Rhodobacter capsulatus SB 1003: one gene and its partner. The protein of the gene in region 1 interacts with the protein of each later gene in a pairwise test. Links are inferred from orthologs where the notes say so. Each region holds a gene or a part of one and is shown on either strand. Other genes may lie near its edges.

Region 1 (7,878 bases):
CTGGAAGATCTTCGCCCGGCACGGCATCCGCGTGGCGCCCTTCGACGATACGATGCTGATGTCTTACGCGATGTTCTCGGGCCTGCACGGGCATGGCATGGACGCTTTGTCCGAGGAATATCTGCGCCACCGGCCGATTCCGATCAAGGAGCTGATCGGCACCGGCAAGGCGCAGATCACCTTTGACAAGGTGCCGCTCGACAAGGCCACAGCCTACGCGGCCGAGGATGCCGAGATCACCTACCGGCTTTGGGCCGCCTTCAAGCCGCAGCTGCACCGGGCGCAGGTGACCACGGTTTACGAGACGCTGGAGCGGCCGCTGGTGCCGGTTCTGGCGGAAATGGAAATGGCGGGGGTCAAGGTCGATCCCACGGTTCTGGCCCGGATGTCGAATGTCTTTGCGCAGCGCATGGCGGGGCTTGAGGAGGAAATCCAGGCCCTTGCGGGGCAAAGCTTCAACGTGGGCAGCCCCAAGCAGCTGGGCGAGATCCTGTTTGACAAGCTGGGCGTGCCGGGCGGTGAAAAGGGCAAGACCGGGGCTTATGCGACCGGGGCCGATGTGCTTGAAGACATCACCACGATGGAGGATCACAAGCAGGCGGCTGACCTGGCGGCCAAGGTGCTCGACTGGCGCCAGATCGCCAAGCTGAAATCGACCTACACCGATGCGCTGCAGACGCATGTGAACCCCGACACCGGCCGGGTGCATACCTCTTACAGTATCGCGGGGGCGAACACCGGGCGGCTCGCCTCGACCGATCCGAACCTGCAAAACATCCCCGTGCGCTCCGACGAGGGCCGCCGCATCCGCGAGGCTTTCGTGGCGACGCCGGGGCATCGCATCGTCTCGCTCGACTACAGCCAGATCGAGTTGCGCATCCTTGCCCATGTCGCGAATCTGCCCGAGATGAAGGCGGCCTTCGCCCGTGGCATCGACATTCACGCGATGACGGCGTCGGAAATGTTCGGCGTGCCGGTCGAGGGGATGGACCCGATGGTGCGCCGCCGCGCCAAGGCGATCAACTTCGGCGTGATCTACGGGATTTCCGGCTTCGGCCTGGCGCGCAACCTGCGCATTCCGCGAAGTGAGGCGCAGGGCTTCATCGATCGCTATTTCGAGCGCTTCCCGGGCATCCGCGCCTATATGGACGAAACCGTGGCCTTCGCGAAGGCGAACGGCTTCGTGCAGACGCTTTTCGGCCGCAAGATCCACACGCCCGAAATCAACGCCAAGGGGCCGGGCGCGGGCTTTGCCAAACGCGCCGCGATCAACGCGCCGATCCAGGGGGCGGCGGCCGATATCATCCGCCGCGCGATGATCCGCATGCCCGCCGCCATCGCGCATCTGCCCGCGAAGATGCTGCTGCAGGTGCATGACGAATTGATCTTTGAAGTTGCGGAAAGCGCCGTCGATCCGCTGATCGCCACGGCGCGGGCGGTGATGGAGGGGGCGGCCGATCCGGCGGTGCGGCTTTCGGTGCCGCTCGTCGTCGATGCGGGGCAGGGGGCGAGCTGGGCCGAGGCGCATTGAGGCCCGCCATTTGCGCTGCATCAGGGCGCGGGGGGCGACCCCGTGCTTTGCTGGGCGCAAAGGGAGGTGTGCGATGCGTGCGATTCTGATTTGCTTTGGCGGGGCGATGGGGCTGGCGGCCTGCATGGGGGCGGTCGATCTGACGGCGCCCTCGCCCGCAAGGGACTATGCCGATTACTGCGCGGGCTGCCATGGCACCGGCGGCGATCCCGGCCCGATCGCGCAGGAGCTGAAGCTGCATCCGGTCTCGCTGGCTGATCTGACGATGATGAACGACGGCCGCTTTCCCGAGGCGCGGGTGATGTCGAAGATCGTCGGCCACCGCGAACATGGCGAGATGATCGGGGCGCAGGCGGGCGAGATGCCGTCCTTCGAGCCGATGCTGGACGGGCCGGTGGTGCTTTACGACAGTGGCGACGGCATCGCGACGCCGACCCCGGCGCGGCTGGTGCGGCTGATGGAATACATCAAGGGCATGCAGCAATAACCGCTTGATCCGCAACGAAAAAGGGCGCCCTTGCGGGCGCCCTTCGATCTTCCCCGGCAGGGAAGATTACATCATGTCCATGCCGCCCATGCCGCCCATGCCGCCGGCCGGGGCCGCTTTCGGCTCGGGCTTTTCGGCGATCATGCATTCGGTGGTGATCAAGAGACCGGCGATCGAGGCCGCATCTTCCAGCGCGGTGCGGGTGACCTTGGCCGGGTCGATGACGCCGAAACCGAACATGTCGCCATATTCTTCGGTCTGGGCGTTGAAGCCGAAGGCCGGGTCGGCCGATTCACGCACCTTGCCCGCCACGACGGCGCCATCGACGCCCGCGTTTTCGGCGATCTGACGCAGCGGCGCTTCCAGCGCGCGACGCACGATCGAGATGCCCGCATCCTGATCCGAATTCGCGCCGGTCAGGTCGTTCAGCTTCTTCGCGGCCTGAACCAGAGCCACGCCGCCGCCGACGATGATGCCTTCTTGCACGGCCGCACGGGTCGCGTTCAGCGCGTCATCAACGCGGTCCTTGCGCTCTTTCACTTCGACTTCGGTCATGCCGCCGACGCGGATCACCGCAACGCCACCGGCGAGTTTCGCCACGCGCTCTTGCAGTTTTTCGCGGTCGTAGTCCGAGGTGGTTTCCTCGATCTGGGTGCGGATCTGCGCCACGCGGGCGTTGATTTCCGCCTTGTCGCCATGACCGTCGACGATCGTGGTGTTCTCTTTCGAGATCGTGACCTTCTTCGCACGGCCGAGCATGTCGAGCGTGACGTTTTCCAGCTTCATGCCGAGGTCGTCCGAGATCACCTGACCGCCGGTCAGGATCGCGATGTCCTGCAGCATCGCCTTGCGACGATCCCCGAAGCCCGGCGCCTTGACGGCGGCGATCTTCAGGCCGCCACGCAGCTTGTTGACGACGAGGGTCGCCAGCGCTTCGCCTTCGACATCTTCCGCGACGATGATCAGCGGACGGGTCGACTGGATCACGGCTTCCAGCAGCGGCACCATCGGCTGCAGCGAGCTCAGTTTTTTCTCGTGCAGCAGGATGTAGGCGTCTTCCAGATCCGCGATCATCTTGTCGGGGTTGGTGACGAAATAGGGGCTCAGGTAGCCGCGGTCGAATTGCATCCCTTCGACGACTTCGACTTCGGTGTCCATGCCCTTGTTTTCTTCGACGGTGATCACACCCTCGTTGCCGACTTTCTGCATCGCGTCCGCGATGAAGCGGCCGATCTGGGCTTCGCCGTTGGCCGAGATGGTGCCGACTTGCGCGACTTCGTCGCTGTCTTTCACCGGGCGGGCGGCGGCCTTGATCGCTTCGACGACCGTGGTGGTGGCCAGGTCGATGCCGCGTTTCAGATCCATCGGGTTCATGCCCGCGGCGACGGCTTTCATGCCTTCGCGGACAATGGCTTGCGCCAGAACGGTCGCGGTGGTGGTGCCGTCACCGGCTTCGTCATTGGTGCGGGAAGCGACTTCCTTCACCATCTGCGCGCCCATGTTCTCGAACTTGTCGGCCAGTTCGATTTCCTTGGCGACCGAGACACCGTCCTTGGTGATGCGCGGCGCACCGAACGACTTTTCGATGACCACGTTGCGGCCTTTCGGGCCGAGCGTCACCTTGACCGCATCGGCGAGGATGTTGACGCCTTTCAGCATCCGGTCGCGGGCGTCGGTCGAGAATTTGACTTCTTTGGCTGCCATTCTTTCGGCTCCTTCAAATATCGTTGGGGATCAGGGTCTTCTCGTGGATTACGAGATGATCCCCATGATGTCCGACTCTTTCATGATCAGCATTTCGACGCCATCAAGCGTCACTTCGGTGCCCGACCATTTGCCGAACAGGATGCGGTCGCCCACGGCGACGGCGGGGGCGATCAGCTCGCCCGAATCCTTGCGCGCACCCGCGCCCACGGCGACAACTTCGCCCTCGGCCGGTTTTTCCTTCGCCGTATCGGGGATGATCAGGCCGCCCTTGGTTTTTTCTTCGCTTTGAACGCGTTTGACCAGCACGCGGTCATGCAGCGGTTTGAATGCCATCTGGGTCACTCCCTAAGGTTCCAGGTTCATGCTTTCAGCACTCACGGGTAGCGAGTGCTAACGGCAGGGGAGTTAGTCATCGCCCCCCCGGCCTGTCAACACCCGGGGGCGGAAAAATTTGCACGGGCGCCGATCACGCGCGCGTGATGCTGCGGGTGCGAAATCGGTTGCGCAAAGCGTGACAAGCGGGGGGCAAAGCCCTATAAGGCGCCAAAATCCCCATCAAACCTTCCGAGGAACGCATGACCACCAAGGTTTTCGGCCACAAATCCCCCGACACCGACTCGACCGGCTCGCCCATCATCTGGGCCTGGTACATGACCGAGGTGCTGGGCCAGCCCGCGAAACCGGTGCTGCTGGGCGAGCCCAACACCGAAGCGGCTTTCGTGCTGAAACACTGGGACCTGCCGAAGCCGGAAATCATCGCGGGCGTCGAAGCCGGTGAAAAGGTCGTCATCGTCGACACGAACAACCCGGCCGAGCTGCCCGAGGGCATCAACAAGGCCGACATCCTGGCCATCATCGACCACCACAAGCTGGTCGGCGGTCTGGAAACCAAGGGCCCGATCGACATCACCATCCGTCCGCTGGCCTGCACCGCGACGATCATGTTCGACCTGATGGGCGAGGCCGTGGCAACGGCGCCGCGCGGCATCAAGGGCGCGATGCTCTCGTGCATCCTCTCCGACACGCTCGAATTCCGCAGCCCGACCACCACCGCGCATGACAAGGCCGTCTGCGAGAAACTGGCCGCCGATCTGGGCGTGAACATCGCCGAACTCGCCACCGCGATGTTCGAGGCGAAATCGGACGTGTCCGAGTTCTCGGATGCCGAACTTCTGCGCATGGACAGCAAGGAATACACCGTCGACGGCAAGGAGCTGCGCGTCTCGGTGCTGGAAACCACCGCGCCGAAGCTGATCCTGGACCGCAAGGACAGCCTCATGGCCTCGATGGTCGATGTGGCGAAAGAAGACGGCGCCGATCAGGTGCTTCTGTTCGTCGTCGACATCCTGAAGGAAGAGGCGACGCTGCTGGTGCCGAACGATTTCGTCAAGCGCATCGCGGAAGCCAGCTTCCCCTGCAGCGTGACCGGCGACACCGTGGTTCTGCCGGGCATCATGAGCCGCAAGAAACAGATCATCCCGGCGCTGAAGGTCTGATCGAAGCGTCGCTTCGGGCAAAGGATCGCTGGCGGGGGGCTTCGGCCCCCCGTCGCATGCAGGGGCCGCCCCCTTCGGGACGCGGGCCCCGCACCGTGACACCGGCAGGGGCTGCCTCTGCCCGATGATCTGCCGGTCGTCCTCCGGCCTTTGACAAGCCAGGTCCGCCCCATGCCAGCCAGCGTCAACGTCGACGATTTCACCGCAGCGCAGACCCCCGATTTCGAGGCGATGCGCCATCGGGTGATCGACGGGACGCCCTATCAGCCCTTTTTCGGCCGCCGCAACGATCTTGATGAACATCTCGCCTTGCTGCGGCGCGAGTTCGTCGGCCAGCCGGAAATCAAGTTCGCCCATGCCGCCATGACCGTCCTGCTGCGCCGCAAGATCGCCACCGAGACGGTCTACCGGCACTATCGCAGCCTGTGGGCGGAGCATGCGGATCTGCTGCTCGAGATCCTCGACAGCCGCTGGCTGGTCTCGGCCTGCGACACGATCAGCGATCAGAGCGACGACCCCGAGGAAGCCCGGGCGGCGATCCTGCTGACCCTTTTCGTCAATACGGTCAAGCTCTTCGAGACCGAGCGCCTGATGGAGGGGCCGGTGCGCCAGCCCGCCGCGCCCTTGGGGCAGCGCCGCCAGCTGCATGACGGGCTGAGCAGTTTCATGGTCGGCGTCGGCGACATGATCGCCAATCTGCTGCACCGGCTTGACCGCACGCTGACCCACACCCGCCTTGTCGACCGGATCGGCCGCCAGCTTGTCAGCCGCACCCTGGCCTCGGACACGGTGTTTTCCCGCTTCGGCCGACGCCAGTCCTGCCACACCTGGCCGCCGCATCTGCCGGTGGCGCCGATCCGGCCCAGACCGGCCCCGCCCGCCCGGGCGCAGGGCCAGATGCCGCCGCCGCCGCCGCCGCAATATGTTTTGCTCAATGACACCGCGCGGCTGGGCGGCGGGTTCCATCTGGGTACGCTTTACGCCTGTCATTCGATTCGCAGCCATCTTGCCGCGCGCGGCCTGCAGGAGGCCGGCTGGGCCAATGATCTGGCGGGGCTGCGCGCGCTGCTGGCGCAGGGCCCGACGCCACCGCAGCTTCTTGTCCTCAACGGGGAAGGGACGCTGCATCATTGCGCGCCGCGGGCCCGCGCGCTGCTGGAGGCCTGCCGGTTCGGCCAGAGCCTTGGCATGAAGGTGGCGGTCCTCAACACGGTCTGGGAGGCGAATGACGACGCGATGGCCGCGCTCTTGCGGCTGGCCGATGTCGTGCATGTCCGCGACAGCCGGTCCCTGGCCGCGCTGCCGCCGGATTTTCCGGCCCGGGTGACGCCGGATGCCTCGATCCCGATCTTTCGGGAGGTCGCCCGGTCGGGCAGCTTTCCGGCGGCCGTGCAGGCGGTTGCGGTGATGGACAATGTCGTCCCCGAGGCCGCCGCGGCGCTGCTGCGCTTTGCCGAAGCCGGTGCGCTGCCCTATTTCGCCATGCCGGGGGCGGCGCTGGGCCGGATCCGGCAGGACGCTTCCGACCGCTCCGGCCCGGTCTGGCCGCGGCTGCTGCAGATCACCGATCTGATGGCGGCGCGGGCCTGGGTGACGGGGCGGTTTCACGGCATGATCGGCGCGCTTTGCGCGGGGCGGCCGGTCTGTGCGCTCCGGTCGAATACCGCAAAGATCGAGGGTCTGCTGGAAGATTTCGGGCTGACGGCGGAATGTCTGCTGGGCGCTGACTGGCTGTCGAAACCGGCGGCGGCGCAGCGGCTCGAGGTCGAGAGATGTCTGGAGTTGCAGCAAGATCCGGCCTTCGTCGCCCGTCGCGCGCAGGTGCTGCAAACGGCCTGCGACCGGATCGGTCAGATGTTCGATCAGGTGGCGGCGCTGGTGGGGAACCCGCCCCCCGACCGGCTTGGAAAGGCCGATGTGACCTCCTGAAAGCTCTTCGGCCACCAAACAGGCGCCGCAGTGACCGCATCGATCCGCGGCCGAATGTCGGGGCGCCGACCGATTTTGCGCAGCGGCACGATTTGCCCGGCCCCCCCTTGCGCCGCGTCCTGCAGGCGCGGCGATCCGCGCGTTGGCGCGCGTTCCGATCTTGCCGATGGTCGCCTCCATCCTCGTCACCCGCCGCGATCCCGCCGCATATCCGTTCAGGCCCATGGTGAGGGCGGCGGCCGATCCTGCCGATGCGCGGCCCGGTCGGGCCAGGCGGACAGGCTTCGACCGCCGCCGTCAGCATCCGGCCCTGCATCGCGGGATACAGACGGTCCCAACATGCCCGAACGGCAGGAAAATCCCTGCAGAAGGAGGTCAAATCTCGACAGCATCCTTTTACGGCAGGTGAGGCGGCACGGGGGCCATCCGGCGCAAGGTGCTTGCCCAGCGTTCCAGAAGCGCGGGATAAGCGATGATGTCGTAGCCGTTCCACCCGGGCAATTCCGCGATGCGCCCCGTCGCGACCGCAGGAACGGCCGCTGCCGCGGGCACGGCCGAGAGGGCCGCGTCAAGCGCCCGACGCGCGGCGACCGGCTCGCCGGTCAGCACGATCATCTCCGGCGCAAGGGCGGCCAGTTCCGCCCCGTTGATCGCCGCGCGCGCGGCCCCGTCTTCCGTGCCCCCGTTTGCCGAAGGCCGCGCGGCATTTTCCAGACCGAGCCGGTCCA
Region 2 (7,765 bases), 1.0 Mb from region 1 along the record:
GGAAAAGATGCTGGCCCCGCCACTTTCGGCGCGCTTCATCCACCGGCAGACGACGGCCAATCAGGTCCGCTTCACCACGCTTGACCTGAGCGAGCTGGAAACCCGGATCCTGAACGCGGGCAACCACGCGCTTGAAATCGAAAAGCGGCTCTATGACAGCCTGAAAGGCGCGATTCTGGCCGCCGCCGGGCCGATTTCCGAAACCGCCCGGGCGCTGGCCGAGATCGACCTGACCGCCGCCTTCGCCGATCTGGCCGCCGCCGAGGATTGGGTCGAACCCATGGTCGATCAAAGCCACGCCTTCGAGATCGAGGGCGGCCGTCATCCCGTTGTGGAAGCCGCGCTGAAACGGCAGGGCGAGCCCTTCATCGCGAATGATTGCGCCCTGACCTCTGGCGCCACCCCGGCGATCTGGCTGCTGACGGGGCCGAACATGGCAGGCAAATCGACCTTCCTGCGGCAGAATGCGCTGATCGCGCTGCTGGCGCAGGCGGGCAGTTTCGTCCCCGCCCGGCGTGCCCATATCGGCCTTGTCAGCCAGCTTTTCAGCCGCGTCGGTGCCGCCGACGATCTGGCGCGCGGCCGGTCGACCTTCATGGTCGAGATGGTCGAAACCGCCGCCATCCTCAATCAGGCCGATGACCGGGCGCTGGTGATTCTCGATGAAATCGGCCGCGGCACCGCGACTTATGACGGGCTCTCGATCGCCTGGGCGGTGCTGGAACATCTGCACGGGGTGAACCGCTGCCGCGCGCTTTTCGCCACCCATTACCATGAAATGACCGCGCTTTCGGCCAAGCTGGACGGCGTCGAAAACGCCACCGTCGCGGTCAAGGAATGGCACGGCGAGGTGATCTTCCTGCACGAGGTGAAGAAAGGCGCGGCCGACCGGTCCTATGGCGTGCAGGTGGCGAAACTGGCGGGCCTGCCCGAAAGCGTCGTCGCCCGCGCCCGCGTGGTGCTGGATGCGCTGGAAAAGGGCGAACGCGAGGGCGGCAAGAAACAGGCGATCATCGACGATCTGCCGCTTTTCGCGCTGGCCCCGCCGCCCGCGCCCGCCGCCCCGCCGGCGAAATCCGCGGTCGAGGAGCAGCTGCGCGGCCTGCACCCCGACGAGATGACGCCCCGCGAAGCGATGGACGCGCTTTACGCCCTGCGCGCCCTTCTGAAAGACTGATCTTTATCTTGCTGAAAATATCCTGGGGGTCCGGGGGCCCGGCCTGCCTCAGGCTTTCGGCATCGAACTCACGCCGACTTTCGCCGGACGCAGCAGACGGTCGTGCAGCAGGAAGCCGTCGTCCATCACCTGAATGATGTCACCCGCCACCGTGCCCGGCAGCGGCGCCTCGAACATCGCTTCATGCAGCAGCGGGTCGAACTTGTCGCCCACCTTCGGCTGGATCGCAACGATCCCGTGCCGCGCGAAGACGTTCAGCAGCTCGCGTTGGGTCAGCTCGACCCCTTCGATCAGCGCGGGCGCCGCCGCGCGGACCTCTTCGCCCGCCGCATCCAGCGCACGCTTGAGCGCATCGAACACCGGCAGCATGTCGCGCGACAGTTTCGAGCCGCCATATTGCTCGGCCTCGCGCCGGTCGCGGTCCGCCCGCTTGCGCGCGTTTTCGGCATCGGCCAGCGCCCGCATGAAGCGGTCGCGCAGCTCGTCGCGTTCGGCGCGCAGCATTTCCAGCTCGTCCTGCTCGTCGCCCAAAGCCGCGGCCAGCGCCTCGTCCAGATGCGCCTGATCCTCTGCCATTTCGTCCTTCTTCTCGGTCATCCGTTCACCCTTTGCCCCGGCCGGCCAGCATCCGCCCGACCAGTTGCGCCGTATAATCCACGATCGGCACGATCCGCCCGTAGTTGAGCCGGGTGGGGCCGATGACCCCCACCGCGCCGATGATCTTTCGATCCGCGTTCATATAGGGAGAGACCACCAAAGAGGAACCCGAAAGTGAGAAGAGTTTGTTCTCCGACCCGATAAAAATGCGCACGCCTTCGCCGTCCTCGGTCAGATCGAGGAATTCGGCGATGTCGCGTTTGCGTTCCAGATCGTCGAAAAGCGTCCGGATCCGGTCCAGATCGCCCTCGGGCTCCAGCAGATTCGACCGGCCGCGGACGATCAGCCGCTCCCACGGTTCGCCCTGATCGGCCCATTGCGCCAGCCCGCTTTCGACCATTTCGGCGGCCAGCGCATCCAGTTCCTGCCGCCTTGCGGCAATCTCCACGGCGATTTCGCGGCGCAGATCGGAGAGCGTCTTGCCCTCGGCCAGCGCATTGAGAAAATTCGCCGCCTCGCGCATCGAGGAGGGCGTCTGCCCGGCGGGGGGCGTGAAGACGCGGTTTTCCACCTGGCCATCGGCCATCACCAGCACGACCAGGGCCCGGTCCGGCGCCAGCGAGACGAATTCGATATGCCGGATCGGCGCCTCGGTCTTCGGCGCCAGCACCAGGCTGGCCCCATGCGTCAGCCCCGAGAGCGCCGAGCCCACCCGGTCGAGCAGCGATCCCACGTCAGGTTCCGCCGCGCCCACCGTGGCTTCAAGCGCGGCGCGGTCGGTCGCCTGAACCTCGCTCACCTCCATGAAACCATCGACGAACATCCGCAGCCCCATCTGCGTCGGCACCCGCCCGGCCGAGACATGCGGGCTGCCAAGCAGACCCAGATATTCCAGATCCTGCATCACGTTGCGGATCGTCGCCGCCGAGAGCTTTTCGCTCATCAGCCGGGTCAGCGTGCGCGACCCCACGGGATCGCCGGTTTCCAGATAGCCCTCGACCACCCGGCGAAACACCTCGCGGGAGCGGTCGTTCAAGTCCGAGATCAACTGGTTCTGGTTCGTCATGGCCACGCTTTGCATTATTGCGGGGAAAGCTTTTCCGTCAATCGTGCCTTCGGGGTTGCATCGGGTCTTCTGCCGTTTCAAATGGGGTCAAATCCAGCGAAAGGACAGCCCATGCGCCCCTCTGGCCGCAATCTTGCCGATATCCGTTCCATTTCCATCGAAACCGGCGTGACGAAACATGCCGAAGGCTCGGTGCTGATCAAGATGGGGGACACCCATGTTCTGTGCACCGCGACGATCGAGGACAAGGCGCCCTCGTTCCTCAAGGGCTCGGGCCTTGGCTGGGTGACGGCGGAATACGGGATGCTGCCGCGCGCGACGAATTCGCGCAACCGCCGCGAGGCGGCGGCGGGCAAGCAATCGGGCCGCACGCAGGAAATCCAGCGTCTGATCGGCCGCGCCTTGCGGGCGGGGATCGACCGCTCCGCGCTGGGCGAGCGGCAGATCGTGGTGGATTGTGACGTGCTGCAGGCCGATGGCGGCACCCGTTGCGCCTCGATCACCGGCGGTTGGGTGGCGCTGCGTCTCGCCGTGAACAAGCTGCTGAAATCGGGGCTGATCGTGTCGGACCCGATCATCGATCATGTCGCGGCGATTTCCTGCGGCATCTATGCCGGTCAGCCGATCGCCGATCTGGATTACGCCGAGGACAGCGAGGCCGGCGTGGACGGCAACTTCATCCTGACCGGGCGCGGCCGTCTGGTCGAGGTGCAGATGACCGCCGAGGGCTCGACCTTCTCGCGCGAAGAGATGACGAAATTGCTCGATCTGGCCGAGGCCGGGGTGGCGCAGCTCGTCGCGGCGCAAAAGGCGGCGATCGCATGAGGGCTTTCACCGAAAAGCGTCTGCTGGTGGCGACCCACAACAAGGGCAAGCTCGCGGAAATGCGCGATCTTCTGGCCCCTTACGGGGTCGAGGTCGTCGGTGCCGCCGAGATGAACCTGCCCGAACCGGCCGAGACCGAAACCACCTTTGTCGGCAATGCCCGGATCAAGGCGCATGCGGCGGCCAAGGCCACCGGCCTGCCCGCGCTGTCTGACGACAGCGGCATCGAGGTTGACGCGCTGGATGGCGCCCCGGGCGTTTACACCGCCGATTGGGCGGAAACGCCGAACGGCCGCGATTTCGTGCAGGCGATGACCCGGACCTGGGCCGAATGCGAGGCGAAGAATGCCCCCTTTCCGCGCAGGGCCCGGTTCCGTTCGACCCTCGTTCTGGCCTGGCCCGACGGGCATGACGAGGTGTTCGAGGGAAGCGCCGAGGGGCAATTGGTCTGGCCGATGCGCGGCGCGCAGGGGCACGGCTATGATCCGATGTTCCAGCCCGAGGGGTTCGACGTGACCTTTGCGGAAATGGACCCCGCGCAGAAGAACGAGATTTCCCACCGTGCGGATGCGTTCCGCAAATTCGTCAAGGTCATGGAGGCAAAATGACTCGTGTCAACATTTCGGGCGGCTCGCCGTATGAGCCGAAACTGGGCTATTCCCGCGCCGTGGTGCAGGGCGACTGGTGCTTTGTCGCGGGCACGACCGGCGTCGATCCGGTGACGAAGACCTTCCCGGAGTCCGTGCTGGAACAGGCGCAAAACACGCTGGCGACGATCAAATCGGTGCTGGAAGGCGCGGGTTTCTCGCTGAGCAATGTCGTGCGGGCGAATTACATCATCACCGATGCCGCCTATATGGAAGAGATCATCCCGGCGCTGTCGGCGACCTTCGGCGAGATCCGTCCGGCGGCGACGATGATCGTGGCGGGGCTGGTGAACCCGGCGATGAAGATCGAGATCGAAGTCACGGCCTTCAAAGGATGAGTGACGACTGGCGGCACGGGGGCTTTGGCCTTTACCTCCACTGGCCCTTTTGTGCCGCCAAATGCCCCTATTGCGACTTCAACAGCCATGTTGCGGCGGCGATCGATCACGACCGCTGGCTGCGGGCTTACCTGGCGGAAATCGACCGGATCGGTGCCGAAACGCAGGGTCGCGTGCTCAATACGGTGTTTTTCGGCGGCGGCACGCCGTCCCTGATGGCGCCCGAGACGGTGGCGGCGGTGATTGACCGGATCCGCGCCACCTGGCCCACGGCGAATGATCTGGAAATCACGCTCGAGGCCAATCCGACCAGCATCGATGCGGGCAAGTTCCGGGCTTTTGCCCAAGGCGGCGTGACCCGGCTGTCCATGGGCATGCAGGCGATGGACGATGACAGCCTGCGCCGTCTGGGCCGGATGCATAGCGCGGCCGAGGGGCGGGCGGCGTTCGACATCGCCCGGGCGCATTTTCCCCGTGTCAGCTTCGATCTGATCTATGCCCGGCAGGGGCAAGGCCTCGACGATTGGGCGCGCGAATTGCGCGGGGCGCTCTCGATGGCGGTCGATCACTTCTCGCTTTACCAGCTGACGATCGAGGATGGCACCGCCTTCGGGCGGCTTTTCGCGGCGGGCAAGCTGCGGGATCTGCCCGAGGACGATCTGGCCGCCGACATGTATCTGAAAACACAGGAAATCTGTGATGCGGCCGGGCTGCCCGCCTATGAGGTCTCGAACCATGCCCGGCCCGGTGCCGAATGTCGGCACAATCTGGTTTACTGGCGCTATGGCGATTATGCCGGGATCGGCCCCGGCGCGCATGGGCGGCTGACGCTGGGCGGTGTCCGTCATGCGACCGAGGCGCCGAAAGCCCCCGCCGACTGGCTGGACCGGGTCGAGCGTCTGGGCAATGGCGAGATGCCGCGAGAACCGCTTGAGCGGCAGGAACAGGCGACCGAATTCCTGCTGTTCGGGCTGCGGCTGGCCGAGGGGATCGACCCGACCCGTTACGAACGCCTCTCGGGGCAGGCGCTGCCCGCGCTGGCCCTGGCCGATCTGGAGGCGATGGGGATGATCGCGCGCGACGCCGGGCGCATCCGGGCGACGGCACAGGGGCGCGCCGTGCTCAATGCGGTGATTCGCGCGCTGATGCCCTGAGGTTCAGGGCTGGACATCGCCCTCGGCCGCCAGCAGATCGGCCCAGCCCTCCGCCCCGGACATCCGCACGATCAGCTGATCGGCTTCGCCAAAGGCATCGACCGTGCCATCGGGATGCGCCCAGATTTCGACCATGTGGTCCATGCGCAGATGCAGCTCCAGCCCCGGATCGAGGACGTTGATCCAGGGCCCGGCCTCCAGCACCCGGACGATCACGCCCGAATGCCGCTCGATGCAGCCGGGGTTGCCGACCGCGAAATCCACCGGCACGGCGGTTTCGGCGGCCCGGACCATCAGCCGCTCGATCGCGCCTTTGGCCAGCCGACGCGCCGCGATCTGGCCCTCGCGCAGGGGGGGGACCCGGCTCAGATCCGACCAGAGATCGGCGGCCGGATCGGTGGGCGCGGGCGTGAACTCCTGGCCTTGATCCTCCAGCCGCAGCGCAGCGACCAGCGGCGCCCAGGCCTCGGCCGTCGACTCGTCGCGCAGGTGGATCTTGTGCACCGCCTCGCCCGCGGCATCGAAGATCTGGATCGAGCGTTTCGGCCCCTTCGGTCCGGCCTCGTCCAGCGCGAAAGCATGCTGCCACTGCGCGCAGAGCAGCGTCAGATCGATCGGCGGGTTGACGATCCGGGCGATCTTGCCGGGCTGATAGCCGTCATAGCAGCCGACCTTTTCCAGCACGCAGCTGTCATTGCGGGTCAGCGCCATGACCTGACCCAGCGCGGCAAGGCCGGGCAGGATCCGGTTCGGATCGGCGGAAATCCGGGTCGCGGTGGTGCCGACGAAAGCGGCGCAAAGCGCGGCTTCGGGGAGGCCAAGCCCTTCGGCGAAATCGCGGGCATAAAGGCGCGGCTTGCGGGCACGGGCGGTGCGGATCTGCTCTGGGGTGATGGCCGTCATGGCGGTCCCTCCGGTGGGCTTCGGTCGCCCGAAGAGCTACCGCAGAGCCGGAGCGACCGAAAGTCCGGAGGTGATCCGCACGGCCGGGCGCGGCAATTCGATCCGCCCCGGAACCGTGCGGCGCGGATCAGCGGGCTTTCAGCTCTTCCATCAGCTTGGCGAAAGCCTCCCGTTCGGATTGGCTCTGGCTGATCAGCTGCTGCGCTGCCGACAACGGCCCCAGCGGCACGACATTCTGCGGATCGTCCGGCGGGGCGGTTTCCGGTGCGAACAGCTCCACGAATCGTTTCTGCGTCTCCGACCCCTGCTGCGCGACCAGCGTCCAGTTCCCCGCGCGCCAGGCTTCGTCAAGCTGCGCCTCGGTCTGCCCGGCCTCGGCGAATTCGCCCTCGGCGGTGCTGTGTCGGCCCAGCATGCTCATCGCCTCGCCGCGCAGCTTTGCGGCTTCGTCGCCGGGCAGATCGCCAAGATAGGAATAGGCCGCCGCCGCATCGCGACCGGCCAGCGCCGCCCGTGCCAGGGCGAGACGGCCGGGGGGGCTGCGGCGGGTCTCGGCCGAAAGGATGTCGCGGGCCGATTGCCAGAACCCCGTCGCCGAGAGCCGGTCGGCCAAGGCCACCTGCACGCGGGCCTCCAGCTGTGCCGCGGGGATCTTGTCGCGATGCCGGAAAAAGGTCTCGATGAACAGCGCGTCGTCCGGAACCTTGCCCAGCTGGTCGGCAAGATCGCTTTGCGTGGATTGCTTCAGCGCGTCGAATTGCGGCGCATCCCAATTCGAGAGGGTACGGAACGCCTCGTCGAACCGCGCCGTCGACCCAAGCCCGAGCACTTCGGCGCGAATCAGCCTTGCGCCGGTTTCCGAGCCGCGCAGCTGCCGCCCCAGGGCGCCCGCATTGTCGACATCGGTCGCGGGAATTGCGACGCCGAGCGACAGCTTCGTCTCGATCGCGGTGGACAGCGCCTCGGCCGCGGCCGGGCTGGCCGAGAGCGCCAACCCGTCCAGCAGCCGCGCCGCCTCTTCCTTGCGACCGGCACTCAGATCGATCCGGGCATCGATT

What was found.
Region 2: the proteins of groL (region 1) and RCAP_RS17290 interact in binary tests that used the Escherichia coli proteins (3 or more experiments, as listed by UniProt). The link is inferred for Rhodobacter capsulatus SB 1003 from one-to-one orthologs.

Annotation. Positions count from the first base shown.
Region 1 is NC_014034.1:2,656,113-2,663,990, reverse strand. What follows is about bases 1,404-4,326. They hold groL (chaperonin GroEL), read right to left. Parts: upstream 3,723-4,326; coding sequence 2,085-3,722; downstream 1,404-2,084. Other genes in these bases: RCAP_RS12260 (manganese-dependent inorganic pyrophosphatase), read left to right, coding at 4,301-4,326; RCAP_RS12265 (co-chaperone GroES), read right to left, coding at 3,771-4,058; RCAP_RS12275 (cytochrome c family protein), read left to right, coding at 1,605-2,018; polA (DNA polymerase I), read left to right, coding at 1,404-1,531. Outside these bases: more of polA, read left to right, coding at 1-1,403; more of RCAP_RS12260, read left to right, coding at 4,327-5,221; RCAP_RS18590 (polysaccharide pyruvyl transferase family protein), read left to right, coding at 5,393-7,150; RCAP_RS12250 (ABC transporter substrate-binding protein), read right to left, coding at 7,547-7,878.
Region 2 is NC_014034.1:3,694,884-3,702,648, reverse strand. The notes cover bases 1-2,810. They hold RCAP_RS17290 (nucleotide exchange factor GrpE), read right to left. Parts: upstream 1,775-2,810; coding sequence 1,226-1,774; downstream 1-1,225. Other genes in these bases: hrcA (heat-inducible transcriptional repressor HrcA), read right to left, coding at 1,779-2,810; mutS (DNA mismatch repair protein MutS), read left to right, coding at 1-1,177. Outside these bases: more of hrcA, read right to left, coding at 2,811-2,840; rph (ribonuclease PH), read left to right, coding at 2,952-3,665; rdgB (RdgB/HAM1 family non-canonical purine NTP pyrophosphatase), read left to right, coding at 3,662-4,273; RCAP_RS17270 (RidA family protein), read left to right, coding at 4,270-4,650; radical SAM family heme chaperone HemW, read left to right, coding at 4,647-5,804; RCAP_RS17260 (ChuX/HutX family heme-like substrate-binding protein), read right to left, coding at 5,808-6,707; RCAP_RS19735 (hypothetical protein), read right to left, coding at 6,835-7,765. UniProt on the Escherichia coli protein: Participates actively in the response to hyperosmotic and heat shock by preventing the aggregation of stress-denatured proteins, in association with DnaK and GrpE. It is the nucleotide exchange factor for DnaK and may function as a thermosensor.